Regions from separate parts of the Pseudoalteromonas sp. MQS005 genome, predicted to be linked through region 3. Evidence: predicted binding sites of a transcription regulator. Region 3 holds the regulator's gene; each other region holds the start of a gene.
What was found. Region 3 encodes LexA, which represses DNA repair genes until DNA is damaged. Its sites were predicted from a motif close to TACTGTATNNNNATACAGTA; they were not measured.

Region 1 (7,521 bases), on a different contig from region 3:
TCTTTGGTATCAACCAAGTCTGACTCTTCCATTTTTGGTAGGTCTACTTTTACGCCATGGGTTATTAATGGCGCAGTGGCCATAAATATAATAAGCAACACCAACATTACATCAATGTATGGTACTACATTAATTTCTGCGACTGGGCGACGCTTTTTACGCTGGTACATTCGCTTGAGCCTCTATTTGGGTAGCTGCTTGACGGTGTAAAATATTGGCAAATTCTTCCATAAAGTTAATGTAATGAGATTCTAACTTTTCAACTTTATTAGCAAATCGGTTATAGGCAATAACGGCAGGAATAGCCGCAAATAAACCCATTGCTGTTGCAATCAAAGCTTCTGCTATACCTGGTGCAACCATTTGTAAGGTTGCTTGTTTTACTTCACCTAAGGCAATAAAGGCATTCATAATACCCCATACTGTACCAAACAAACCTATGTAGGGGCTAATTGACCCAACGGTTGCTAAAAACGATAAGCTTGATTCTAGTTTTTCTATTTCACGAGAAAGCGCAACCCGCATCGAACGGTGTGTGCCTTCCATTACAATGCCTGCACTTTGAAAGGTATTTTTTTTGTGGCGTGCAAACTCTTTAAAACCTGAGGTGAATAACGCTTCAATACCCGTTGATTGACCACCGCGTGATGAAATTTCGTTATATAGCTTACTTAAGTCAACACCAGACCAAAAACGTTGCTCAAATTTTTTGGCATTTGCTAAGGCGTCAGAGATGGCTTTTTTACGTTGAAAAATAATAGCCCACGACATAACCGACATAGCAACCAACGCTAGCATTACTAATTGCACAAGCAAACTGGCTTCTAGAATTAGATCTAAAAAATTAAGCCCTGATCCCACGTTAAACTCCTAAATAATTAAAAACATCAAATTGATTTATTTGAGTAAGGTAACTTTGTAACACATTAGCCACCATTAAAGTTCAGCTAGTGTATCTAGTGTATTTCCTGCTGACAACGATATTGCTGTGAATAGCCAACAAAAAACGTTAAAAAAAATAGTTTTACTACTTAACTCTTGTTTTACTGTATAAATAAATAACAATAAAGCTATCTGTAAGCCCGCTTAACTTCACTAAAGAGTCACAAAAATACGCTGTTTATTCAAAATTAATGCATAAGCACTCATAAACACTACACGCTTACCTTAACGTAATAGTAAAACTAATACCGAACGTTTATATGTTAATATACATAAACAAAGCATTTCATTAACTTATAGAATTAATGGTTAATTAACATGCAACATTAAGTAAAAACAGAAAACCCCTGCTATTAGTTTTTTTAATCTGAAAATATAAATTTTCTAGTTTGAACAAATTCTGCCGCTTCGGTATTATTCTTCCATACCGAGCTAGCGCATTAAATGAAAGCTATTTCATTGAATCCAGTTCTTCGTAATATGATTTATTTCGTATTACTTTTTTACTTCTTGGGGTATGACCTCAATAAGTAAAACGTAGTTCCCTAGATTACTTCCTTAAACTTGTTGTTTGCCCGCATTATTTGCGGGCTTTTTTTTGCCCGCAATTTGTCAAATCAGCTACACTCGGCCTCAGTAACGTTACAGCAAGCGCACAATAGCCTGATATGTCTTAACGCTCAGTGAATTATTGGCAAAGTAAAATACGTCTAAGTTTAGCCTTTGCTCATACTAAAAAGCCACTGTCGTTAAAATGACAGTGGCTTTAGAAAGAGTCTAGTTATTCTGGTTATTTAATCTTTTTTAGGTAACAAGCCAAAATGGTGGTACGCATTATCAGAGACAATTCGCCCTCGCGGCGTACGCTGAATAAATCCTTGTTGAATTAAAAATGGTTCAATCACATCTTCTATGGTTTCTTTCTCTTCGCCTATTGCCGCGGCTAAGTTGTCAAGGCCAACAGGGCCTCCCATAAACTTTTCGATGATGGCGAGTAAATATTTACGATCCATGTAATCAAAACCGCTTTTATCAACGTCAATCATGTCGAGGGCTTGTTGAGCCACCTCGGCATTTACTGTACCGTCTGACTTTACTTGGGTGTAATCGCGCACACGGCGCAATAAACGATTTGCAATACGTGGCGTACCGCGCGAACGTTTGGCTATTTCGGCCGCGCCATCGTCACACATTTCTAAACTAAGATAATGCGCTGAGCGCCCCACAATATGTGATAAGTCTTCCACAGAGTAAAACTCTAAGCGTTGAACAATACCAAAACGGTCACGCAGTGGAGAAGTTAATGATCCCGCACGGGTAGTTGCACCAATGAGTGTAAACGCGGGTAAATCAAGCTTAATAGAACGCGCTGCAGGGCCTTCACCTATCATAATATCGAGCTGGTAATCTTCCATTGCGGGGTAGAGTATTTCTTCAACTTGCGGGCTCAAACGGTGAATTTCATCAATAAACAGTACATCACCTTCTTCAAGGTTAGTGAGCAATGCGGCTAAATCGCCCGCTTTTTCAAGCACAGGCCCAGACGTGGTTTTAATATTTACGTTTAATTCGTTCGCCACAATATTAGCAAGCGTGGTTTTACCTAAGCCTGGTGGGCCAAATATCAATAAGTGATCCAACGCTTCGCTACGACTGCGCGCAGCTTCAATAAATATTTCCATTTGTTGCTTAACATGCGGCTGACCACGATAGTCGGCCAATAACTTAGGCCTAATAGCACGGTCTATGGTGTCTTCGTTGGTTTTTTCAGCAGCATCTATTAAGCGATCAGCTTCGATCATAATTTACTCACAGCATTGATTTCAAAGATTCTTTAATTAGAACCTCAGTCGACATATCGGGTTTGCTTACTGATTTTACTGCTTTTTGCGCTTGTGGCAATTTATAACCGAGCGCCACTAACGCCGAAACCGCATCATCGGCCGCATTATTGGCTATAGTTGCATCGCTCGCTGGCTCTATTACGGCGCTATCGCTAAATGGGGTAAATAAGTCATTCCCCCAATTTTTTAATCTGTCTTTCATTTCGAGCACTAAGCGCTCTGCGGTTTTTTTGCCTACCCCTGGCAGTTTCACCAAAGCGGTAGCGTCTTCATTATTTACACAACTTACGAACTGCTGCGCCGACATGCCCGACAAAATGGCTAAGCCTAATTTAGGCCCTACTCCATTGGCTTTTAACAGCTCTCTAAATAACGCACGTTCGGTTTTATTGTTAAAGCCAAACAATAGCTGTGCGTCTTCGCGTACTACAAAATGAGTGTACACAATGGCGTTGTCGCCTACTTTAGGCAAATCGTAAAAACAGGTCATTGGCATTTGTACTTCGTAGCCAACGCCGCTCACTTCTAATAGTATTTCTGGGGGCTGTTTTTCAACTAACACGCCGTTTAAGCGACCTATCATTGTTATTTCCTTAGACGTCCTCTAACGGTTTTGCTTGCGCTACCCGCTAGTTTTATTAAATTTTGTTCAGAGTGGGCATGGCAAATTGCAATTGCAAGCGCATCCGCCGCATCGGCTTGCGGCGTACCTGGCAGTTTAAGTATGTTTTTAACCATATGTTGAACTTGCGATTTATCTGCCCCACCGTTACCCACAACGGCTTGCTTTATTTGCCGTGCTGAGTATTCAAAAACCGGTAAGTCGGCCATAGAGGCACCGACAATCGCAGCACCACGGGCTTGACCTAGCTTTAAAGCAGAATCAGGGTTATGCGCCATAAATACTTTTTCTATAGCAAATGTTTCAGGCGAAAATTGCTCTATAAGTTGCGTAATGCCCTGATAAATCATTTTAAGTCGGGTGGGAAAGTCATGATCGGCTAATTTAATACAGCCACTGCCTAAGTATGTAAACTTGGCACCTTGATGCGCAACCACACCGTAACCCGTTAAACGCGAGCCCGGATCGATCCCTAAAATTATGGCCAAACAGCACTCTCATTATTGTTATTTATTAATAGTGCTAATAATGCCAGAGCACTGTATAAATTACCAGTACAAAGCAAAAACAAAAATGCCTACTTAAAAAGTAGGCATTTAAACGCTATTTGGCTGGAAAGTTTACGCTAAAGCGCGCACTAAGCCTTGGGTATTTTGTTTAAGCGTACGGGCAATCATAAAATAGCCTAACCCAGCTACAAACACGCCGCCAGCAACGGGGCCTATAATCCAAATATTAGGATGCAGCTTACCCGCTAAATCAAACATTTGCTGCTGAACAATCAATAACGCAATATCGCTGAAAAATGCAGCCACCAGTCCGGCTAAACCGCCCAGTAATAAAAACTCATACAAGGTGGCATTTTTGATTAATCGGCTTTTAGCGCCTAACGTACGCAATATTACAATTTCTTGCATGCGCTCACCTAAGCTTGCTTGCACCTGCGATATAAGTACCAACGCGCCACACAACACCACAATAGCCAGTACAAAGCCAATAGCTAACGACACTTGCTCAATAGTCGATTGAATTTGTTTAACAAAGTTGTCTACATCAATTGCTGTAATAGTGGGGTATGTACGTAATAACTGGCTAAAGTCGCGCTTTTGCTCAGGCTCAATGCGTACTGATGAAATATAGGTAGCCGGAAAGTCGCTTAGTACATCAGGGCTTAAAATAATGAAAAAATTAGGTTTAAGCGTGGCCCAATTAACTTTACGTACACTGGTAATTTTAGCGTCGAACGACTGCGCACCAATTAAAAACGTGAGGGTATCGCCCATTTTCACATCAAGGCGCTTCATCATCGACTCTTCAAGTGAGGCCTCAGCTACTGCGTCATAGCCAAACCACTGGCCATCTATAATGTCATTTTGTGAGGGGACTTCGTTAAGCCAAGTTAAGTTAAGCTCGCGGCCAATGCCTGAGCGGGCTTCTTCGTCTTTTTTCTCGTTGTCTTGCAATGACACTTCACGTGCTACTGCTTCGCCATTTACTGCATTCACGCGGCCACGAATCGTTGGGTAAAACTCCGACACTTGAATGCCTTTTTGCGCTAAGTATTCATTTACCGGATCCAGCTCATTTTGCGTAATATTAACCAAAAAGGCATTAGGTGCATCACTTGGCAATTGAGACTGCCAATCCGAAATAATGTCGTTTTTTAGCACAATTAAAAACAACAGTAATTTAATCGCTAGCGAAAAACTAATTAGCTGCACCGCATTAACGTTGGCGCGCTTTTGAATAGACGCAATAGCCAACGACCAGCTGTTACCTGGCTTTAAACCAAGCTTTCGGCCCCCGCCAAATATTAATTTAGAAATTAAAAACAACACTAGAATAAGCGCAAGCGTTGAGGCAAATAAAATAAGGGTAATTTTAATATTGTTACTAAATAACCACATTAATAAAAATACCGTTAAGGCGCTAAGCCCTAAATGGATTTTACTTACCGCAAGGCGGTCGCCTAAATTACGGCGAAGCACTCTAAGTGGTGGAATATCAAATAAATCTAACAATGGCTTAATAGAAAACATAACCGCACAAATAACCCCGGTGCTAATAGCCACTAACCACGGTTTAAACCCTGCCATAGGCAATTCGGTTCCCATGCTTTTTGCAAGGTAACCAGTTGCAACTTCTTGTAAGCCGTAACCAATAGCAAGGCCAACGACTACTGCCATGGTACACACCATTAATAAGTGCATAAGGTAAATTTTGCGGATCATGTCGCGGCTGCCACCTAAGGTTTTCATCATTGCGACTGGGTCATATTGGCGCTCACAATAGCGCTTAGCCGATACTGCAATAGCAACCGCGGCTAATATAATGCCCAGCAAACCTGCTAACAATAAAAAGCTTTCGGCTCTGTTTAAACTGTTTGAAATAGGCGACTGGCGGTCTTTAACACCATACCAATTTTGATTTTCTTTGAGTTGCGGCTTTAACCAATCGTAAAAACTGTTGATGTCGCTTTCATCACCTGCGTATAACTGGCGGTAAAATACGCGACTGCCTGGCTGTATTACTTCGGTTTTTGCCACATCATCTATGTTTATGAGCACCCTACGGCTACTAGAGAACACATTAAATGGCGCATCGGGTTCTTCTACAATTACCTTTTCAACATTAAATAACGCTGCGCCTAATTCAACTTGGTCGCCTACGTTTATGTTTAAGCTATAAAAAACTGATTCACTTAACCATACATTACCAGGGCTTGGCGCACCGGGGGCAACCTCGGTTTGAGCATTTAAACCCGACTTAACTTTTAATTGGCCTTTAAGCGGGTAACTGTTTGATGCCGCCTTTACCGAGCTAAACTGCATTTGATCGTTTGCAAACAGCATAGTGTCAAAGTACACCATTTGTGCAGTTTGTAAGTTTTGTTGTTCTGCTTTGGTTATAAAGGCGGTATCTATGGCGTGGTTGCTGGCAAGAACACGATCTGCCGCTATAAATGCACTGCTTTTTTGCGCAATACTTTCTGCAATTCGCTCAGTTACCATAGATAAAGTAAGCACGGTTAATACCGCCAGTGCAATGGCAGCACTTATTACGGTTAGTTCACCACGGCGAAACTCACGAGAAAATAGTTTAAGCGCTAATTTAGCCCACATTTGCCATTTCCTCTGTTGAATTTTGTACCAGCTCCCCCGCCTCTATTTGAATAATGCGTTCACATTTTTGTGCTAAGGCTTCATCGTGAGTGACTAAAATGAGGGTTGTACCGTTTTGCTTATTTAAATCAAATAATAACGACTCAATCATATGGCCATTTTTGCTATCTAAGTTAGCTGATGGCTCATCGGCAAACAATATTTTTGGCGAACCAACAAATGCACGGGCAATCGCAACACGTTGTTGCTCACCACCAGATAACTGCGACGGGTAATGATCAACCCGATGGCTTAAGCCTACTTTTTCAAGCAAAGCGAGCGCTTGTTCTTTGGCGTCTTCTTTACCTGCAAGCTCTGCCGGTAGCATCACGTTTTCAAGTGCAGTTAAACTTTGTACCAACATAAAAGACTGAAACACAAAGCCAACTTTTGCAGCTCTCAGTGCGGCCCGCGCTTCTTCGTCTAATTCGTGCAGCGGCTCCCCATCTAACATTATTTCGCCGCTGCTTGCCGTATCAAGCCCTGCTAATAAACTTAATAAAGTGGATTTACCTGAGCCCGACGTGCCAACAACAGCAACAGACTCACCGTGCTTGACATTAAAGCTGATGTCGCTGAGGATGGACAACTCACCTTCAAGGGTAGATACAACTTTAGACAAACCATTTACTTGAATTATATTTAATTGAGAAAGCGCTGACATATGACTCATTCAATCCTACGTTTTGTATTTATTTTATTTTTAGTTATTAACCCGCTTACTGCGGCAGCTAACAACACGATTTTAATACTTGGTGACAGTTTAAGCGCAGCCTATGGCTTAAAACAAGAACAAGGCTGGGTGCAATTGTTACAAGATAAATACGATGCCGAGCAACGCAATATCAACTTAGTTAATGCCAGTATTAGTGGTGAAACCACTGGTGGCGCCCTGCGCAGACTTGATGCATTGCTTGAGCAATATCAACCAACTCATGTGCTCATAGAGCTT
Region 2 (7,521 bases), on a different contig from region 3:
GCACAAATAACCCAGCACCATGAGCACATAATTAGCTGCTCAATTCACTGTGAACAAAACTTTCCTCGGCAAAAACAGCACTCAAACTACGACTTTGCCTTACCTGCAAACACCACAGATGCAGAGTATTTAACAACACTAGAGCAAGCTCTTGAGTTATGTGTTCGCCTCCACCAGCCCGATATTATTTTATATAATGCGGGCGCCGATATTTATACCAAAGACGAACTTGGCTTATTTGATGTTTCTTTGGCTGGCGTATACGCGCGCGACTTTGCTGTTCTTAACTTTTGTAAGCAGCGAAACATCCCGCTTATGTGCGCTTTAGGTGGGGGTTATCAACGTAACATCAACAATTTAGTTAGTGTCCATAAGCAACTATTTAAAGCGGCTCTCGATTTATAACAGTCCTTGGTATAGACTCATTACAGACAATAAAAAAGAGTGACAGGAATATGCGATTAGATGATGACATACACAACTTTTACGAAAAGCTCGTTTTAGAAGAAATAGAAAAACGTAAACTTAATGAGCGTTACAACGACGATGTAATGGCTGACTTTTGCTGTACCGTACTCAATCAATTACCCCCACGTTATATTCGATACGATGTAGATATGGCATTTTATTTAACTCAAACAGATCGTTTAGATATGCAGCAACGCGTTGAACTTGCTATTAATTTTGCGATTGATCAGATTGCTAAAAAGAAAGATATTAATGAGTAACCCGCTAGAAGACGCCCCTACACACGTAAAACTGGCTGTTGATTTAATTATGATATTAGAGCAACACGACGTAGAGCCCGAAGAAGTATTAAAAGCGCTCGATATCGTAAAAAGTGACTTTGAGAAAAAGCTAGTTAGTAACTAGCTTTACTCTATTGTTTGTATTTCATGAACGGTGACAATACCATCGTGTTTATTACAATCAATTTTAATTTCGCCGAATGTTCGTCTCGGTGATGTTGACCTACGGCAGGTCATGTTTTGAGCTTTAACACCAAACTGCTCAATATAAACGGCAACAATTGCATCTATTTCTTGCTTCTCGTGTGTTGTCGCAGCAGTATAAAAAGTATCATATTGTTGTGACCAATTTTCAACGCCTGCTTCTGCAGCAACACTCAACCACCCCATACCAAGCTTAGTTGATTGCTCTAAATATTGCCCTTTTAAAAACATAAACGCTAGGGTGTATTGTGCACTTTTATAGCCCAATGCAGCGGGCTCTTCTAAATAGTTAAAAGCCTCTTCAAACTCCCCTTTTCTGTATGCCTTAACACCATTATATTCTTTTTTCTTCATGGTATTATCGCTGTAAAGACTGACTGGTGACGAATTGCAGCCAGTTATTAAAGCCACCAATACCAGCAAAGTGGCACTCAATCGTTGATGATTCATTATTATCCTTAATTTATTATTTTTTTTGCTCAGAAACATAACCACTTTTAAAGCATCTGCCCTAAAACCTGTTAACATATATTTAATATTATCATGGGATTGCAAAGCTTACAGCGATTATTTTTATAAGCGCAGTTTTAATCGCCCATTAAAAATAGATAAACCTATTTTTTAATACCCTGTATTTATACATAAGGTACTTTACTTTACGCACAATGCATTTAACTGACGTAAATCTATCACTGACTGTCCGTTTGCTGAACCAGTAATAATAACTGCGCGGCCGCTTTGGCATCGTCTAATGCACGGTGATGATTGGTTAAGTCTAAATTAAAGTGTGCCGATAAATTACCGAGTGAGTATGACTTTAATCCCTTAAATGCTTTGCGTGATTCAACGACTGTACACAGTTTCGGCATTTTAAAATTAATTCCTATCCTCTCAAGCTCTTTTTTAATAAATCCATAATCAAAATTAACATTATGCGCCACAAAAATACTGCCTGATAATTGATTCAGTAACGGCGCTGCAATCTCGCTAAATATGGGCGCATTGCTTACCATGGCATCGTTAATGCCTGTAAGCGAGGTAATAAAACGCGGGATGGGACGCTCTGGGTTTATCAATGTGGTCCATGTATCAACTATTTCGCCCTGCTTTATTTTAACAATACCAATTTCGGTAATACGGTTACCGCCTTTGAGGCCTCCTGTAGTTTCAATATCAACTACACTATAAACACGGTTAGGGTCTACATACCACTTCACCGCTGCAATATTGACTTTAAAACCACTGTTTTTTAAATTATCGATGCTCACTAGCTGGTTTCTTTTAAGCTTGTCTCCGGGCGCTTTTACCTCTTCAAAATGAACTGCGCTGTTATCAACAATCATTAAATCGGGGTAACCATCTTTTAATTGTCGATAGTTTTTTGCCATGTTTTTTAAATGGCTTAATAGCGCATTTATCGGGCTGTTTAAAATAAGCATCTCTAATGGCTTTAATACATCTTTGTGCCATCTAAATAAGCCATTTGGTTGCTCATAATACTTCGCTGCATGGTTACACACTAAACGCAGCAATTTTTGGGTACTATTACACGCAGCCAGCCGCGCCTCTAATTGCGAGGATTGATTTAAATAAAATGTATCTGTTTTTAAGGCTTGCGGATAAATATCAAATTCGTTGCAGGGGGGGGTTGGGGTTTCAATAAAAAGTTCCTGCCAAAAAACCAGCGCAAATAAGCTTTGCCACAAGGTATTCTCAGTATAAAAAACCTGCTTGCCTTGACGAGTGTAGTGATCACTTACACCTAACTCAACATCGCCACGGTAAAGTTCATCAACTTCTATAATACAGCGTGTACTGGCTAACATTTCACTAAGCCGTGAGCGTGTTTGCTTGTTAAATTTGCGCATTAAAAAGTCATCCGCAAAGTACAGTAACTCATCGGTGAGCGGATTTTCTATAATTTTCTCAAGTTGCGCCTTTACCCATTCTTTATTACCTAAACGGTATTGCTCTCTTATTTGAATTTCTAGTGCGTGCGCATCGTCTTCGCAGGCATTAAGTACATCAAACGCTAATACAGGGTTACTTGTTTTTAGTTGCTTATAAAGTATGACCAATAACTTATTCTTTAGCTCTCGAGCTACAACCCCTACTGCTAATTCATTTATTAACTGTTTTGCTAACGTCTCATTTTCATTGTCATCTTTCGCGTTTTTAACGGCTAACCGAAAACGGTTTAACACATAGTTAGATTGCGCTTCCTCAATTGAGTCAAAGCGAGACAAACTTTCATGATGTCCTTGCCTAACAGGAGTTACCCCTAAATCTCTTAGTACAAACCGATTTTGATGATTAACATCACCGGCACTGAGCCTGCCAATATACAAAAACTCAAAATACTGGTAACACTCATCTCTATTATTGATCACATACTGATTATACAAATGCGAAAGACGCTCTGGCTCAGATTCAAAAAATGAAATAGCGACTTCAACTAAACAACTTTTAGCTGCACTTTTTTTAAATAATGGTGGCTGCTCTTGTTGAGATAACAACTCAATTAAGGCCGGCTTTGTTAGATGACTAAGCAGTTGCTTAGCGTCTGCTTGTGAGGGTTCATATACTAATCCGGCTGTTTTTAAATTAAAAAGTGACTGATAAGGCGAAATAATCTCTTCATAATTTAATGACTGAGTTTGCACTAAATAAGGCTTACGAGAATAAATACGTGCTAGCATGCATTGGCTTTGCTCGTCGAGGGTGTTTATTTTATTAATAAATGTAATGTGCTTTTGCTCAAGTAAATGCATACATTTATCGCTCACAAAGCCTATTAGCTCTTTAAAATGTGCCAAATAATATTTTGCTGGTAACTCTTTTCTCATAAAAACCGCCAATACTGTATATAAAAACAGTATAATTATTTGAGCGCTTTTAGCAACCCAATTAGGAATTAATAGCCTTTTAGTATTTAAATTGATTCAATCTCGGGCGCTTTAATTTCAGCGAGGTTTGTTACTTAATAAACTAAGTTAAAACCGAGCACCCTTTTTATACCCTGCACCTTATCTTCACCTGTGTAGATAGCAGAACCCTTCAAGCAGTGCGTGTTTAACATTAACGAAGCGTTAGTACCTATTTACGGGCATTCACATGGCAAAAGATCTATTTTGCTTAAAAACCAAACACACTGCTGAAACTTCAATCTCAAAAGATAAACAGACCCTCGCGCAACTCAATTAATTTATTTATGCATACGTATTACTATTGAAATATCTTTTTTAGCGTGATTACTCTGTGCTAAGGTTGCCCGCAAATTATTAGTGGTACTTTAACTTCATTACACATAATAAAAATTAGGATTGAACAACATGACAACACAGCATGCAACTAAAGGTGAGCAAAGCGCACAGACAAAGTGCTCACTTTTATACGTTATTTTTATATCGGCTGTTGCCGCCATTGGTGGCTTTTTATTTGGTTTTGATTCAGGCGTTATAAATGGCACTGTATCGGCATTAGGTAATACATTTAACTCAAGCAGTGTAGCAACAGGGTTTAATGTTGCCTCTGTTTTACTTGGTTGTGCGCTGGGTGCTTTAGCTGCTGGCCCATTAGCTGACAAATTTGGCCGTCGCGCTATTATGATTGTCACTGCACTTATATTTGCTATCAGTGCATTTGGCTCTGGTATTGCTGATAGCTCAGCTGAGTTTATTTTTTACCGCTTATTTGGTGGATTAGGTATCGGTGCGGCATCTGTTTTAGCGCCGGCTTATATTGCAGAAGTAGCACCTGCCAGCTTACGCGGCCGTTTAGCAACACTGCAGCAGCTTGCTATTGTGCTGGGTCTGTTTGCTGCCTTTTTAAGTAACTACCTAATTGCAAATGCCGCAGGCGGTGCCGAGGGTATTTTACTGTTAGACTTAGCTGCATGGCGCTGGATGTTTTGGGCTGAACTGGTTCCTGCAGGCTTATTTTTAATTGGGGTCTTGTTTATTCCTGAGTCACCGCGTTACTTAGTCGCACAAGGCAAGCTTAAACACGCTAAAACTGTATTTAATAAAATTTCAAACGATGATGCTGATGCGCAAATCAATGACGTAAAGCAGTCTCTGAAAAGCGATAAAAAACCAAGTATTCGCGATTTATTTATCGATGGCAGTAAAAAGGTACACCCTATTGTTTGGGTGGGTGTGGCCTTGTCAGTGTTTCAACAATTTGTTGGTATTAACGTGGTATTTTATTACGGTTCAGAACTTTGGCAAGCCGCTGGTTTTGATGAATCACAATCACTGTTTATAAACGTGCTTGCGGGTACCACTAATATTTTGTCTACTTTTATTGCCATTGCTTTAGTTGATAAAGTGGGACGTAAGCCATTGTTACTGGTAGGTAGTATAGGTATGTTTATTAGTTTAAGTGCACTTACCTACACCTTTGGCAGTGCAGGCCTTGATGAAGCGGGCAAGTTAGCACTTAGCGAAAATATGGGTACCTTTGCTTTAATAATGGCTAACCTGTTTGTGGTATTTTTTGGTTTAAGCTGGGGCCCAATTGTGTGGGTACTGCTTGGTGAAATGTTTAATAACCGCATTCGCGGTGCAGCGCTTGCAGTTGCTGCTAGTGCGCAGTGGATAGCTAACTTTGCTATTACTATGACCTTCCCTATCATGCTAGGTAGTATTGGTTTAGCAGGCGCCTATGGCTTTTATACCCTCTCGGCGTTTATTAGTGTGTTTTTTGTAGTTAAATACATTAAAGAGACACGCGGTATGAAGTTAGAGTCAATGTAATTACTTGGCTGGAGTAAAATAGCGCTTAATAATGCTGTTTTACTCCAGTGTATTTAACCCTCCTTTGTAAGCCCTTTCATTTACCTGTTCCTCATCCACAAACAATATGCTTTTTTAGTATATATAATCTTTTAAAGTTCTTTTTTGGAATATAAAAAGTTAGCTATTGTTCGCCAACTTTCTCTACATAGTCTCAATTTAAATGAAAAAACAGTTACTCTCAGGCCTTGTTTTCACCTCTGCGTTAAGCACATTTAATGTATTTGCAACGAATGGCTATTTTACTCATGGCTACGGTATGACTCACAAAGGCATGGCAGGTGCTGGTGTAGCGTTATCAGAAGAATTAATGTCGGGTGCAAATAACCCGGCTACTTTTTCAGCTAACGGCACGCAAATGTCGGTAGGCATAGAATTATTTGCTCCTGAGCGTAACTACACCGCTGCAAAGGTCGATGAATACTTTCCCAATGCACTGTATTTGGACGCAACCACCAAAAAAAGTGATAACAGCTTACTTGCAATTCCCGAATTTGCTATTGGCCATCAACTAAATGAGCGCATTAATATTGGCCTATTAGTTTACGGTAACGGCGGAATGAACACAGAATATGTGGCTGATTCTGCCCCTCAAGGCACATTTTATGGCGGCACCACTGGTGTTGAATTAAAACAGTTATTTGTCAGCCCAACCATGAGCTATCAATTAAATGAGCAAATACGCCTAGGTGTTTCTGCTATTTATGTAGTGCAACAATTTGAAGCACAAGGTTTGGCAAATTTTGCCGCCTTTTCGCAAAAGCCAGAGGCGCTGTCTAATAATGGCGTTGATACCAGCACAGGCATTGGAATGCAACTTGGGATCAGCCACATTATTAACTCGTCACTTAGCTGGGGCGCCAGTTACCGTTCATCAGTGTCTATGGATGAATTTGACCGTTACAGCGGCCTGTTTGCAGAGCAAGGCGGGTTTGATTTACCAAGCTCTATTCAGCTAGGTACCGCTTGGCAGTTTTTACCATCGCACCAAGTGGTGTTTGATTGGCAAAAAATAAATTACAGTGAAGTAAAAAGTATCGCCAACCCTATTACTAATTTAATGTCAGCGCCACTAGGGCTGAAGCCGGAGCAGGCTTTGGTTGGCACGATATGAGTATTTATAAACTGGGTTATCAATGGCAACGCACTGAGCAACAAAAAATTAGGTTTGGTGCTTCTTATACCGAGCAACCCATTCCATCATCTGACATTTTATTTAATATTTTAGCGCCCGGTGTGCAAGAATGGCATTTTACAGCAGGCATTAGTCATGCGCTTAGTGACGCGGTGCAATTTAACGCAATGGCTTTTTATTCACCCTCTAAAAATGTAACAGGTGCAAACTATTTAGCGCCTAATCAACAACTATCAATTTCAATGGAACAATCAGGATTGGGTGTATCCCTTGCTTGGAGGATTTAAACGATGACAACCGAATTCACACCACTATCTGGGGCTATTGGCGGTGGTTTAATTGGTCTAGCCTGCGCGTTATTACTGGTTTTATTTGGTAAAGTAGCGGGAATTTCAGGGCTTATAAAATCAATTTTTAATCCACTGGCAGCAGCTTCTCGTTGGAAACTGTGTTTTGTGATGGGGTTATTACTAGCAGGTGTATTTATACAATTATTTGCCCCTGAGCTGTTAGTAGGCGAATTAAACTTATCGCCTTGGATGATTATTATTGCAGGGCTTTTGGTCGGTGCGGGGACCACGTTAGCGAATGGCTGCACCAGTGGTCACGGCGTATGTGGTATGTCTCGTTTTTCGGC
Region 3 (7,521 bases):
TGAAAAGGTGGGAACAATCGTAGAAATAATGCCAAAGGCAGGCAAAATCATAATATAAACTTCAGGGTGACCAAAAAACCAAAAAATATGTTGGAACATCACCGGATCGCCACCACCAGCGGCATCAAAGAAACTGGTCGCGAAGTATTTATCGGTGAGCACCATAGTAACTGCACCAGCAAGTACCGGCATAACTGCAATAAGTAAAAACGCCGTGATCAACCATGTCCACACAAATAACGGCAGCTTCATCCACGTCATACCCGGAGCACGCATATTTACTATGGTGACCACCACATTAATGGCCCCCATAATCGAACTAATACCCATAATATGCACAGCAAATACAAACATTGCTGTGTTGTCGTTACTATAAGTGGTGGAAAGCGGCGCGTAAAAGGTCCAACCAAATGCAGGGCCACCACCGGGCATAAATAATGAAGCTAATAGGATTAAAAACGCAAACGGTAAAATCCAAAAGCTCCAGTTATTCATTCTCGGTAAGGCCATATCTGGCGCACCAATCATTAGCGGGATCATCCAGTTTGCCAAGCCGGTAAAGGCTGGCATAACCGCACCAAACACCATTATTAAACCATGCACTGTGGTCATTTGATTAAAAAAGTGAGGATCAACCAGTTGTAGGCCCGGCTGAAATAACTCAGCTCGAATAACCATCGCCATTGCCCCACCAATTAAAAACATGGTGAGTGAAAAAATTAAATATAAGCTACCTATATCTTTATGGTTGGTTGTAAATAACCAGCGCTTAAAGCCTGTGGCAGGTTGATGGGCATGATGAGCCTCATTGGTATTAGGTTGTTCTGCAATGCTACTCATTATTTAGCCTCCCCATCAGCATCCAGTGCCGCTTGTATCTCGCTCGGTTGAATTACATCACCAGTGTCATTACCCCACGCGTTGCGTTTATAGGTAATAACAGCTGCTATTTGCTTGATTGATAATTGCTTTGCGAAAGACTGCATAGCCGTACCTGGTTTACCGTGGAGCAAAATATCTATATGCCCTTTGATATCACCTATGACTATTGGGCTGCCTTTAAGGGCCGGGAAAACACCCGGTAAGCCTAAGCCAGTTGGTTGATGGCACGCCGCGCAGCTCGCCATATAAACCTGCTCACCAAGCGCCATCAGCTCCTCTTTTGGTACAACTTGGTCTAATAACGCAGCGTCTGCCTCAGCTGCTTTTTGTTTGGCTTGTTTAGCCTCTGCTAACCACGTTTTGAAGTCTTCTTCTGTTTTAGCTTCTACTACAACAGGCATAAAACCATGATCTTTACCGCAAAGCTCTGCACACTGCCCACGGTAAGTACCGACCTCATTAATATTGGTCCATGTTTCGTTAATAAACCCAGGGTTTGCATCTTTTTTAACGGCAAAGTCAGGCACCCACCATGAGTGAATAACATCATCTGAAGTCATTAAAAAGCGTACTTTTTGATTAATAGGTAGTACCAGTGGTTTATCGACCTCGAGTAAATAATTCGGGTTTTTATCAGCAAGGTTGGTTATTTCATTTTGAGGGGTAGCTAGCATGGAATAAAACTCAACGTCCTCCCCCATATACTCGTAATGCCACTTCCACTGTGAGCCTGTAATTTTAATGGTGAGATCAGCTTTGCTGGCATCCTCCATGGCAATTAAGGTTTTAGTCGCAGGAATGGCCATAACAATTAATATGACAAAAGGGATCGCAGTCCACAGTATTTCTACTTTGGTGCTTTCATGGAATTGGGCAGGGACAGCCCCTTTAGATTTGCGATGATGAATGAGTGCCCAAAACATAATGGCAAACACGATCACCCCAATCACACAACATATTAAAAAAATAGTCATGTGCAGTTGGTATACATTATTACTTATATCGGTTACGCCTTTACGCATATTATATTGGCTATTAGCAAGCACATTCTGCGAAAAAACAAACAATATAAGCCACAAGGAAGAACTCAGCTTACCCATGTGACGGCTCCTTTGATGCTATTGCTGACGCAAAGCGAAGAGGCATACGGCTTAAACGCCTATTCGTTATTTTTATTTTTTATAAGGGTGCTGGATTTAGTAAATGTGTGTTCTCAAAACGACTAAGCTGTGAGTTATTTTTATTCCAGCTCTTTAATAACTAGTTAAAAAATAAACAATAAGCAAGGTGAGTATGAAAAATAAACAAGGTGTATTTTTTAAAATGCGCAGCTAAAAAAATAGCAACTAGTCAGGCAATTAATCTAAGAGTCAGGTTTAGTAAGGGGTGTATTGAAATTACAGGATAGAAATATAAAAAATTGTTAACTTAAAAAAGCAGAGTAAATTTGTTAATTTATAAAGTATTTAGTGATTTTATTTATGATAGGAGAAGCACTTAACAACATATAGTCATACATTTGATAAGTTAGACATTGTGCTGCTAACAAACCCAGCGCCTAATCACTATTAAGCGCTAAATTATGCTTTAATACTACATCCAGTCAGCGTTACGAATAACACCTACCGCTAAGCCTTCAATATTGAACGACTCATTTTCTAAATCGACTTCAATAGCTGAAAATTCATCATTTTCAGCATGTAAGAGTACTTTTCTGCCCGCTTTTTCTAAACGCTTCACGGTTACATCGTCGTCAACACGGGCAACAATAACTTGTCCATTTTCGGCAACTTGGGTTTTATGCACAGCAAGTAAATCACCATCCATAATACCAATGTCTTTCATACTCATACCGTTAACACGCAATAAAAAATCGGCCGCAGGTTTAAACATTAAAGGGTCAATTTTACAGTGGCTTTCTACATGCTGTTGCGCCAATATTGGCTCACCGGCAGCAACCCTGCCAATTAAAGGCAAGCCCAACTGCTCTGGCTCCTCTTCTTCAACAAGCTGAATGCCCCGACTCGCGCCTGGCTTCATTTTAATAACACCTTTTTTGGCCAGTGCTTTTAAGTGTTCTTCTGCAGCATTCGCACTTTTAAAACCCAGTGTTTGTGCAATTTCGGCACGTGTAGGAGGCATACCAGTGTCTTTAATAAACACTTTAATGAGTTCGAGTATTTGCGCTTGGCGTTTCGTTAATGGTCGCATACAACTGGTTTTCCATACAGTACAATTAACTGTGAGTATATACAGTTATTTAAAAATCGCAAATATAAATTAATGCCTTATATGCCGTTATCATCAAACAGTAACCTACTTTAAAAGCAGGGTGATAAATGTAATTATTAGCAACGCATTATCATATTAATAAATTTTAATTCTCAATTACTTATCCAAGGAGCTAGCATGAGTATTTGGCATCAACCGATTACATTAGAGTTTTGTAAGCAATTAGATCAAGGTATTACAGGCCAAGGGACACTCATGAAAACCATGGGAATAGAGATCAGTGAAATTGGTGATGACTACTTAGTGGCAACTATGCCGGCAATTCCAGAGCATCATAACCCTATGGGTATCGTTCATGGTGGTGCAAATGTGGTGCTTGCTGAAACAGTAGCAAGTTATGCCGCTAATTTTGTAGTTGATTTCAATCGGTTTTATTGTGTTGGCCAAGAGATCAGTGCAAGTCATTTAAAGGCATCACGCAATGGCACATTAACGGCCACAGCGAGAGCTTATCATATCGGCAAACGCAGCTCGGTTTGGGATATTAAAATAACCAATAGCCGCAATGAGCTTTGCTGCGTATCACGGATGACCGCAGCCGTAGTTGAGCGAAAAGGCTAGTAAGTCAATTAACCAAGGTTGAAGTTAAATTACTTTTCGAGAGGGTAAATAGTAATTTCTACGCCTGCACCAATTGCAGATATACGTAACAAGGTATCTGCATGTAAGGCTTGGTTAAAGCATTTTGGCGAAGTGCCAGACTCAAACCCAATATCGAAAGTTCTGCGTGAACAACTCAACCATTGCTTTAATGCATTGCGTGAACACGACTCGATTAACTCACACAAGTGATTAATCGCTTTATCTGGCGTGGTTATTTCACCTGCAACCTCAATGCGAGCAAGTTGACGGTATTCGTCTTTATCATAATGTAAAATAGTTGCGACCTTTTTTAAATCAGCAACTAATACGCTAATATCTTGCTTTGACTCAAGCTCTAGATCTACATTTAAAAATTGAATTTCCGACATTATCTCGTTTTTACCCTCTATTAATTTCATTGCAAACTTTAACGCAGTTTTACCGTTATACCAAATCAACAACGCAGGAATCACCTCATTAACGCATTTTTAGCGTTAGCCTCTGAATATTGCCCACTATTTACTCCTCAAAAACGCCCTCTACAAAATACGCAAATTAAAATTAAAGCATGCCGGTGGCAGTTTACTTTTTTATTCTAGGCCTTAAACTAGGCGCTCCTGTAGTTCACGTATGTGATGGATATGATTCGGTTTATTTTAGCTTTGTTGGCTTGCTGTGCTTGTTTTTCAGCAATGGGCGAACAATTTACGCGGTTTTCGAGTGCCAAAAAGCACTTAATTAATACCCTTCCCGAAAACGCTAAAAGTATTTATTGTGGTTGCGATATAAAAAAACAAGGCAAAAAGTTAGTACCCGATCCTACCCATTGTGGCTACGTGCCTCGCAACACACTAACCCGCTCAGGCAAAGTAAATCAACGTGCATTGCGAATTGAATGGGAACATATTGTCCCTGCATGGGAATTTGGTCACCAGTTACAATGTTGGCAAGATGGTGGGCGTAAAAACTGCCGCAAAGTTAGCGCTAAGTTTCGCATGATGGAAGCCGATATAAACAATTTAGCCCCTGCAATTGGTGAAATTAACGCCGATCGCTCAAACTACCGCTTTGGCATGTTAGCCCAAAACGCGACGCAATATGGTCGCTGTGAGGTTAAAGTTAATTTTAAACAACGTGTTGTTGAACCGCCTGTTCATGCACGTAAACGCATTGCCGATGCGTACTCTTACATGCAAAAAACGTATGGTTTAAAAATTTCAGCTAAACAACAAAAGCTATTTAATGCTTGGCAACAACAAGCTTATGCTGCTAACACAAATAGTAAAAAGCTGTAAGTTTAAATTAAAAGCGTGTAACACACGCTTTTAATTAACCTATAACGCTTGGTGTGGTCCAAATATTTCGTAGTGAATGTTTGAGCTTTGCACACCTAAATCAAGTAACTGGCCTTTTACGTAAGCCATAAATGATGCTGGTCCACACAAATAAAATGCCCCTTCGCTAATAGGTAATGATGCCTCAAGCACCGTTAAATCCATTAGCCCAGTGAAATCACACTCCTCGCCACCTTGATTAAACCAAGTAAATGTTTTTAGCTGTGGATGCATTGCCGTTTGCTGCGCTAAATACCCTTTAAATGAAAATTCGCGGCTGTTTTCACACGCGTGCAAATAACTAATCGCTTGATTTTTATCACCACTAAGTAGCGTTTGCAGCATCGCCATCATCGGGGTTTGGCCAACGCCTGCTGAAATAAGTACCACTGGAGTTGCCTCATTTTTTAAAATGAAGTCTCCCGCTGGCGGGTATAACTCTACTCGTGCGCCTTGCTCTAGTGAGTGTAAATAATTAGACACCACGCCAGGCTTTGGTTGGCACTCTTTTTTAACGCTAATACGATAGTTTTTAGCATTGCTCTTTTGCGAAATAGAATACTGGCGGATCTCTTCATATTCTGCGCCCTCAGGCTTAACTTTAATGCCAATGTACTGTCCTGGCTTGTAGGTAATAACTGCTTTACCATCCACAGGTGTCAGCGTAAAACTAGTTACGAATTCAGATTCAACATGTTTATCAGTAATTTCAAACTGGCGCGTGCCTGCCCAGCCACCATGGTTGTTTTTACTGTGCGCATACAATGCCGCTTCTTCGGTAATACAAATATCAGCAAGTACACCGTAGGCCTCGCGCCACGCATATTCAACATCGGCAGTAAACTGCTCAGGAATAAGCTCTTTTAACGTACCGATTAAATGTGCGCCCACAATAGGATAATGCTCAGGTAAAATATTTAGGCTGGTATGCTTATGATTAATTCGCGCTAGCGCCTCTTTTAACACGGCTAAATTATCAATATTTTGCGCGTACGCAGCCAACGCATTAAATAATGCAAATTGCTGACGACCCGTTTCCTGATTAGTCATATTAAAAATATGTTTAAGCTCGGGATTATGACTAAACATGCGCTTGTAAAAATGATCGGTTACGACCGTACCTGCCTCTGCAAGCAATGGCACCGTGCTTTTAACTATTTGTATGGTTTTATCGGATAACATGTTTATTTCCTATGTAATAACTAACTGCTTGCATTTAGCATTACACAGAGTGTGCCAACTAATTAAACCTATAATATTCAAAAGGTTAAATTAACTCGCTTTACAAGATGGGTCTTTATGACCTACTATAAAACCTGTAAAAATACACTAACAGGTCATTTTGACATGAACCAACAATTCAACCTGACGCAAGTTGCATTAGAACTTGCGCAAAGTACGTTACATGCTCACAGTTTTGAGCAACTTTTAGCCACGGTTGAACGTGTTATTCCCAGCGATGCCAGTGCATTATTAATTCGCCAAGGTGAGCAATTAAAACCCTTAGCCATTAAAGGGCTTATGCCCGATAGCCTAGGACGACGTTTTGATATTGCGGAGCATCCTCGCCTTAAAGCCATCTGCAGTAGTCGTTTGGCTCTGCAATTTGCACATGACTGTCCACTACCTGATCCATACGACGGGCTACTACTGGCTAAAACCGGTGATATTCCAGTGCATGCCTGCTTAGGGTTACCCCTTTATGATAAAAACGCACTACTTGGCATTCTGACCTTTGATAGCCTTAACGCCAATGCGTTTTACGGTATTACCACTGATACACTCAACACCTTACAAACCTTGTGCAGTGCGCACTTTAAAACAGCCCTAGAGCTTGCCCATTACAAACAACATGCGCAGCACTCTAGTGAATTAGTACAAGCGTTAAACCGTGAAGCGCTCAAACGTGATGGTGGTGAAATTATTGGCCAAAGCTCTGCAATACAAACGCTTAAAAATGAGATAAAACTGGTTGCGGCATCAAACTTTAGTGTCCTTATTTTAGGTGATACTGGGGTCGGCAAAGAGTTGGTGGCACGTAATATTCACTTACACTCCGCACGTAAAGATCAGCCATTAATTCATTTAAATTGTGCATCACTGCCTGAAAACCTCGCAGAAAGTGAATTTTTTGGCCATGCAAAAGGCGCTTTTACCGGCGCCCAAAATGCCCGCCAAGGTAAATTTCAGTTAGCCGATGGCGGCACCTTATTTTTAGATGAAATCGGCGAGCTGCCTCTGGCTATGCAAAGTAAATTATTACGCGTACTGCAAAGTGGCGAAGTACAAACCGTTGGCGAAGATGAACTTAAATATGTCGATGTTAGAGTGATTGCAGCAACCAATCGCGACCTAAAACACGAAGTAACACAAGGACGGTTTCGCGCCGATTTGTACCATCGATTAAGTGTTTATCCACTCACAGTCGCTC
Region 4 (7,521 bases), on a different contig from region 3:
TAAAGATAGGTTTATAGCTAAGGTATACACAATACCACCAGCAATACAGGTAATAGCATAGAGCTCACCTTTGAGGAGCATAGGAATATCGCGGGCAAGCACATCGCGAATCAATCCACCAAAACAGGGGGTGATCACCGCCATAATAATAACCGTCATATCAGGCATACCGGCCAATTGCGCTTTTTGTGCTCCCATTACCGCAAAAAAGGCTAAACCAAATGCATCGGCTGTTTGTAAAACATAATAAGGAATCGATTTTTGTTTATTGATCAGTCGTGTTGTAACAAGCACTGCGGCTAAAATAGCATAGAAGTAGCTTTGATCGTGTAACCAAAACACGGGTTGATCGAGTATCACATCGCGAACAGTACCGCCGCCAATAGCCGTAACGGTTGCAAGCACAACCACACCAAAGCCATCCATTTTCTTTTCATAGGCAACCAAGGTGCCCGATATAGCAAATACCGCTACGCCAATTAAATCAAACCAGTGATAAAGTTCAGTCATAATTTTGATTACAAAAAGTTTTAAAGAGTTTAACGCATAGCATACTAAATATTCACCAATAACACTTTCAAAAAGTAGAATTAGAAAAGAACAGCAGAAATACGTGTTAAAAATAGCGTGAGGGAATATGAATTTTAGGCATAAAAAAACACGCTTTAGGCGTGTCGATTTAATAAAACATGTTATTTCAGTGGTTGCGGGAGCCGAATTTGAACCAACGACCTTTGCTGGCTAATGGAGAGCTGAGTCCGACGCGCTTTTAGACGCACTGAATTACAGGCATAAAAAAACACGCTTTAGCGTGTCGATTTAATAAAACATGTTATTTCAGTGGTTGCGGGAGCCGGATTTGAACCGACAACCTTTGCTGGCTAATGGAGAGCTGAGACCGACGAGCTACCCATTTCACTGAATTTTAGGCATAAAAAAACACGCTTTAGCGTGTCGATTTAATAAAAACATGTTATTTCAGTGGTTGCGGGAGCCGGATTTGAACCAACAACCTTTGCTGGCTAATGGAGAGCTGAGTCCGACGCGCTTTTAGACGCACTGAATTTTAGGCATAAAAAAACACGCTTTAGCGTGTCGATTTAATAAAACATGTTATTTCAGTGGTTGCGGGAGCCGGATTTGAACCAACGACCTTTGCTGGCTAATGGAGAGCTGAGTCCGACGCGCTTTTAGACGCACTGAATTTTAGGCATAAAAAAACACGCTTTAGGCGTGTTGCTTTACTATAACTGTTTATTTCAGTGGTTGCGGGAGCCGGATTTGAACCAACGACCTTCGGGTTATGAGCCCGACGAGCTACCAGACTGCTCCATCCCGCGCCTGAAATTGCAGATTTATTTATAGTTGCTTACATTACAACTTGGCTTCCAATGAAAAATTGGTTGCGGGAGCCGGATTTGAACCGACGACCTTCGGGTTATGAGCCCGACGAGCTACCAGGCTGCTCCATCCCGCGCCTGTATATTTTAAGTCTATCGACTACTTAATTTAATCTCTTAAGTTAGAGTTTACAGTAACCTCAAACCTCTAGAGGAAATTGGTTGCGGGAGCCGGATTTGAACCGACGACCTTCGGGTTATGAGCCCGACGAGCTACCAGGCTGCTCCATCCCGCGCCTGTAATTTCTTTGTAACAGTATCGTGTTATTCACAAGCCTGTTTCGAAGAGAGCGCTATAATATAGGAATAAACCTATAATGCAAGGTTTTACTAATTAAAAACGTTTAAGTGAACAAAAACCCATCAAACGGCGGTTATTACACTAATCGCTGATGTGGGTTTATCATTTTTTGCCACTCCCAATCGGGATGACCCATAACAATAAAGTCTGGGTTTTCTGTGCTTTCCCTTTGGTTATAGGTCAAAGGGTTAAACTCAGCATCGGTAATACACCCCCCCGCCTCTTCAACTATTACTTGTGATGCGCCAGTGTCCCATTCACCAGTGGGACCAATTCTTAAAAAGCAGTCAGCTTTACCTTCAGCAACAATACAAGCTTTAAGCGAACATGAGCCTAAAGCCACCGTTGCAAATTGCGCATTTAAATACTGACTCACGGCTTCTATTTTTTGGCGGCGACTTACAGCCAAAGTTAAACTTTCGGGAGGCGCTACAAATATTTGTTTATCATGCTCGCCTTTACGCTTAAACGCCCCATTATTAGCGGTAGCAAAATAGGTCACGTCTTTTGCTGGCCAATGAATCACTCCCAATACAGGATGATTATTTTCTATCAGCGCAATATTAACGGCAAAGTCGCCGCTTTCTAATATAAATTCACCGGTGCCATCCATCGGATCAAGCAGCCAATAGCGTTGCCAGTGCTGCCTGTCTTCCAATGCTGGGATCGGCGTCTCTTCTGACATAATAGGAATATCGGGAGCTAGCGCTTTTAAGCCAGCAACAAGTACATCGTTTGCGGCTAAATCTGCTTTAGTAACTGGCGTATTGTCTGATTTTTCTTGTTGACCAATATCATCTTTTTTATAAATAGCCATAATTGCATCACCTGCACTTTGGGCAAGTGTTATGCATGGTTCAAGTAATTTATCCATTAGTCGCTCCTGAGGCTAAGTACTTATCTAATAATAGCAGAGCGGCAACACTACGTGCTTCAGTAAAGTCAGGTTGTTCTAATAGCGACTGCCACTGCGCAAGTGGCCATTTAACAAGCACTAATGGCTCTGGCTCATCACCTAATAGGGTTTCAGGGTATAAATCTTTAGCAAAGAGAATATGCATAGTGGCATTGAAATAACTAGGCGCCATAGTGACCGTTTTAAGTGCTTCAAAGTATTCTGCACCAAAGCCAATTTCTTCTTTGAGCTCTCGGTTTGCCGCTTGCTCAGGTGTTTCACCGGGGTCAATTAATCCTTTAGGGAAACCTAACTGATAGTCATTGGTGCCGGCGCAATACTCTCGAACGAGTAGTAGTTCGTTTTCAGCTGTGATGGGGACAATCATAACGGCTCCACGGCCACCGCCGCGAATTCGTTCATACTGACGCTCTTCGTCATTTGAAAATTTTAGTTCTAAAGACTCCACAGTAAATAAGCGACTTTTAGCGACAACATTATTACTGAGAATTTGTGGTGGTGTTGGGTGCTTTTTCTGTGTCATGGGCATCAATTTGCTATCATTGCAGTTATACTAATCATATACCCAAATGAGTATAAGATGCGAGTTTCAGTTTGAATTAAAAGCAATTTAAATGCAGAATTAATCATAAAATATCTTACCCGTAGTTAAGGTTAAATATTTACCTGGCGTTATTGAATTCGCCCTTAATATTTCATCATTGGGTATATGTTTTTATAGTTCAATTAACAGAGCCCATTATATTTCGCTTACAAGCATTTCATCGCAACGTAATCATTTAACGCCTCAATTTCCACAAGGATATATCATGCTCAATTGGTCAAAAATCGATACTGTATTACTCGACATGGACGGGACTTTACTTGATTTACATTACGACACTGACTTTTGGCTCAATGTTGTTCCACAACAACATGCTCTGGCTCAAAATATCAGTTTTGAGGCAGCCCGCGCAGATATCTTAAAACGCTATCAGGCTGTGAGTGGCAAAATTCAGTGGTACTGCTCTGACTATTGGGAAGCACAGCTAAACTTACCTATTCTCGAACTAAAGCGCCAATCTGCACATTTAATTAAAATACGTGAAGATGTTCCGCATTTTTTAACTGAACTTCGACGTGCAGGTAAAGAACTCATTTTACTTACCAATGCTCATCCAGAATGCGTAATGCTTAAATTTGAACATACCGCCATTGATAACTACTTAGACGGGGTGGTGTCAACGCATGAATATGGGGTAAGTAAGGAGCAACAAAGTTTGTGGCATAAGGTTCAAGGGGATTTAGGGTTTGATAAAAGCCGCACATTATTTGTAGATGACAGCTTACCGGTATTAAATGCCGCTCGAGAATACGGCATTGAGCATTTACTTGCGGTTGCTAACCCGAATAGCCAGCAACCACATAACGATATAACCGATTACTTAAGCGTAACCGATTACCGTAAGCTTATTTAGGGTCTGTTGATCTTTCAAGGTTAAATTTGCAGCAGTCTGTTTGGTATTTAGGCAAGGCAGAGCCTATGTGGTGTGGTTATTCCCCATAAATAGGCGATAACGCAGCATCAATGCCAAACAGGCGCTGCCCGAAGGGTTCTGCCTAGGGGCGATTTACTCTTAGTTGCTCGGTTTTTACTTAGCCCACTAGGTTACAAACCTCGCGTCGCGATTAAACCGCCCCTAGTTTGAACAAATTGTAATCCGCAAAGGTCAACAGACCCTGGCTTATTCGCCCTGAGGGTAACGCGCTACTAAGCCTTGATATACCTGTTTTGCAAAATCTGCATGCTCAGTATCAAGGCTTTTAACTACTTCAACTAAGTGTTCGTTATCTTCTTTGCCATGCCACACTTTAATGTAGCTACCCTCTTTGTAACCATGATCCTGACGGAAGAAGTTCAGCGTATTTTTACCCACATAGCCACGATATAAATCATCAATATCCATACCGATTTGTGCCATACAACCGGCAAAAGCAGCCGCGTTAAAAGTTTTATTGGCAACCGCACTGGCCGCTAATAATTCAAGCGTTTGTTTAAAATCATCGCCTTGCTGTGGGGCGCTCATTTGAGTTTGTAGCTGTGTTGCTATTTGCTCATAACTGGTCTTACCGTCGATACGTAGCGATAAACCAAAATGAAAAATATCAACCAGCTCTAAAATCACTTGCTCAGTATCTGGGGTTTGCTTTTTCCACCATTTCCAACCGTAATGGTCCAGCATTTCTGCACATTCAACCCAAATAGCTCTATACCATTCAAAGCCTTGACTAAACCATTGCTCATGTACTTTGGTATTCATGGCATTTTGCATTTCTAGCATAACAACTAGTTTGTTTAAATTCGCAGACATATTGGTTCCACTGTTGGATTTATAATTAGGGTAATAATACAGATAATATAACTTAACGACCAGCCGAAAACTCATGCCACGAGTTGATCAGGTCAACAAAGTCTTCAAAACCACAACCACTGCTTAAATCATTCTCTTCAAGCATGAGTTCGTCATCTTGGTAGGCTAATATATCTTCGTTATCTTGATGCAGCGCATGCGCTTCGAATAATGCTTCATCTTTAGATAGAATTAGGTCAATTTCTTGGCCTTTAAGTGTTACCGGCTCAAAGCTTGAACTCACCGAGCTAATAAGTGCCTGCACCATCGCCACTTTATCTTTGCCTATTTCTTCATTTAACCAACGGCCTATAATCGCGTGCTCGCTGCTAATTTTAATTCTTAACCCACTAATAGGATCGCGAATGAATTGGTATTCCATAACTTTATTCCAGTACTGCTAATGCAACAGATTATAACCTAATCAGCTATGAATAATGAAAGCCAGATACAAAAATAGCGCCATAAGGCGCTATTTAGCATCATCAATTTAGCTAACCGCCTGAGCGATAGCGTGCAGCATCAATAATTGCCCATAAATGGAATACGGCTCCAATTACGGCTGGAACCACTAAAAACCATAACGCATAGCCGCCAAAAACCAGAATTGCAAAAACAAGTGCCGCTAAAATACGGCCCTGCACCAACTGCCCTAAACCGGGGAAAAAAATATTACATAATGCTGCGATTACGTTACCGCCAGAACCTTGTTGAGACATACTAACCTCTGTAGTTTAATTAATTTTGTATTTGTACTTATTATTTATACTTACACACTTTATGCCAATTTATTAAGGCTTACAAATCATACAGTTAAATTATTACGAATTTATCAGTTTAGTATTTTTTGCCAAAAATAAGTCAAATTAGCAATTTTAAATAGCTATTTTAGTTACTTGCTCAGTTTATACTGTTAATTATTCAACAACTTAAATACGTATTTTATAAATAGCTGTTTATAAAAACAGTATTTTATTTAGCCTAACAAAAACACCTGTTATACTGCTCTCATTATTGATTAAAAAGGCGTAACGATGGACGTTTCAGAATTACTCGATGGCTTAAATGATAAACAACGCGATGCCGTTGCAGCGCCATTACAAAACATGCTGGTATTAGCAGGAGCAGGTTCAGGTAAAACTCGAGTATTGGTTCATCGTATTGCCTGGTTAATGCAAGTAGAGCAAGCCTCTGCCTACAGTATTTTTGCGGTAACCTTTACTAATAAAGCCGCTAAAGAAATGCGCTCGCGGGTTGAAGAAACATTAAAAGCCCCTGTAGGCGGTATGTGGATTGGTACTTTCCATGGTTTATCGCACCGAATTTTGCGTGCACATCACCGTGAAGCAAAGTTACCAGAAGCCTTTCAAATTTTAGACTCTGACGATCAGCTTCGTATGATCAAGCGCTTATTAAAATCGATGAATATTGATGATAAAAAATGGCCGGCAAAGCAGTTTGGTTGGTACATAAGCGCTAAAAAAGATGAAGCTCTGCGCCCTAAAGATATTCAAGCATACGATATTAACGAACAAATGATGCTGCGTGTTTACGCCGCCTATCAAGAAGCCTGTGATAGAGCGGGCCTAGTTGATTTTGCAGAAATATTACTACGTAGCTATGAGGTTCTTAAAAATAACCCAACCTTGCTGCGTCATTATCAGCAGCGCTTTGCGCACATGCTCGTAGACGAGTTTCAAGATACCAACACCATTCAATATGCGTGGTTAAAACTACTTGCGGGCGATACCAGCAGTATCATGATTGTAGGCGATGATGACCAAAGTATTTATGGTTGGCGCGGCGCGAAAATAGAAAACATTAAACGCTTTTTAACCGATTTTGACGCAGAGACGATTCGCCTTGAGCAAAACTATCGCTCTACTGCCACTATACTTAAAGCCTCAAACGCGTTAATTCAAAATAACTCCGAGCGAATGGGTAAAAGTTTATGGACCGACGGTAACGACGGTGAACCTATTTCTATTTATGCTGCTTTTAATGAGCTAGATGAAGCACGCTTTGTGAGTAGCAAATTACGTAGCTGGCTTAATGCTGGTAACGCACTACAAGATGCGGCTATTTTATATCGTAGTAATGCGCAATCGCGGGTACTTGAAGAAGCAATGCTACAAGAAGGTTTAAAATACCGAATTTATGGCGGTATGCGATTCTTCGAACGCCAAGAAATTAAAGATGCTCTTTCATACTTACGCTTAGTGGGTAACCGCCAAGATGATGCGGCATTTGAGCGTGTTATTAATACGCCCGCCCGCGGCATTGGCGATAAAACATTAAGCCATATACGTGACTGCGCTCGCGCTGAATCTTTGCCGCTTTGGTATGCTGCTAAAGCCATTGTAGAGCAACAGCATTTATCGGGTCGCGCTTCTGGAGCTGTTGCCAAGTTTGTTGAGTTAATTGAACATATTGAAGATAAAATTAGTGACTTAACGCTGCACGAGCAGGCTAAATATGCCATTCAAACCTCAGGGTTAATGGCAATGTATCAGG

Region 1: the regulator LexA is predicted to act here: its motif matches at 3,946-3,965, upstream of ruvC (crossover junction endodeoxyribonuclease RuvC).
Region 2: the regulator LexA is predicted to act here: its motif matches at 3,812-3,831, upstream of A9479_RS03765 (exonuclease domain-containing protein).
Region 4: the regulator LexA is predicted to act here: its motif matches at 5,958-5,977, upstream of uvrD (DNA helicase II).

The regions. Positions count from the first base shown of each region.
Region 1 covers NZ_LYRQ01000065.1:4,815-12,335, forward strand. The annotation lists gene tolR (protein TolR) at 1-170, opposite strand, end outside; gene tolQ (protein TolQ) at 157-861, opposite strand; gene ruvB (Holliday junction branch migration DNA helicase RuvB) at 1,737-2,744, opposite strand; gene ruvA (Holliday junction branch migration protein RuvA) at 2,752-3,369, opposite strand; gene ruvC (crossover junction endodeoxyribonuclease RuvC) at 3,372-3,896, opposite strand; gene A9479_RS17380 (ABC transporter permease) at 4,029-6,530, opposite strand; gene A9479_RS17385 (ABC transporter ATP-binding protein) at 6,520-7,233, opposite strand; gene A9479_RS17390 (arylesterase) at 7,234-7,521, shown strand, end outside.
Region 2 covers NZ_LYRQ01000005.1:88,099-95,619, reverse strand. The annotation lists gene A9479_RS03780 (histone deacetylase) at 1-405, shown strand, start outside; gene A9479_RS03775 (late competence development ComFB family protein) at 456-728, shown strand; gene A9479_RS19610 (YbaM family protein) at 721-873, shown strand; gene A9479_RS03770 (sel1 repeat family protein) at 876-1,403, opposite strand; gene A9479_RS03765 (exonuclease domain-containing protein) at 1,643-3,799, opposite strand; gene A9479_RS03760 (sugar porter family MFS transporter) at 4,286-5,710, shown strand; gene A9479_RS03755 (OmpP1/FadL family transporter) at 5,913-6,863, shown strand; gene A9479_RS20055 (hypothetical protein) at 6,860-7,171, shown strand; gene A9479_RS03750 (YeeE/YedE family protein) at 7,175-7,521, shown strand, end outside.
Region 3 covers NZ_LYRQ01000010.1:70,136-77,656, forward strand. The annotation lists gene ctaD (cytochrome c oxidase subunit I) at 1-840, opposite strand, end outside; gene coxB (cytochrome c oxidase subunit II) at 840-1,982, opposite strand; gene lexA (transcriptional repressor LexA) at 2,476-3,093, opposite strand; gene A9479_RS05450 (PaaI family thioesterase) at 3,292-3,735, shown strand; gene A9479_RS05455 (hypothetical protein) at 3,765-4,145, opposite strand; gene A9479_RS05460 (endonuclease) at 4,398-5,051, shown strand; gene hmpA (NO-inducible flavohemoprotein) at 5,091-6,272, opposite strand; gene norR (nitric oxide reductase transcriptional regulator NorR) at 6,438-7,521, shown strand, end outside.
Region 4 covers NZ_LYRQ01000031.1:5,326-12,846, reverse strand. The annotation lists gene A9479_RS11850 (trimeric intracellular cation channel family protein) at 1-510, opposite strand, end outside; tRNA gene A9479_RS11845 (tRNA-Met) at 1,264-1,340, opposite strand; tRNA gene A9479_RS11840 (tRNA-Met) at 1,401-1,477, opposite strand; tRNA gene A9479_RS11835 (tRNA-Met) at 1,560-1,636, opposite strand; gene cysQ (3'(2'),5'-bisphosphate nucleotidase CysQ) at 1,778-2,575, opposite strand; gene nudE (ADP compounds hydrolase NudE) at 2,568-3,140, opposite strand; gene yrfG (GMP/IMP nucleotidase) at 3,427-4,074, shown strand; gene A9479_RS11815 (dUTP diphosphatase) at 4,342-4,968, opposite strand; gene A9479_RS11810 (YacL family protein) at 5,021-5,389, opposite strand; gene A9479_RS11805 (hypothetical protein) at 5,502-5,726, opposite strand; gene uvrD (DNA helicase II) at 6,042-7,521, shown strand, end outside.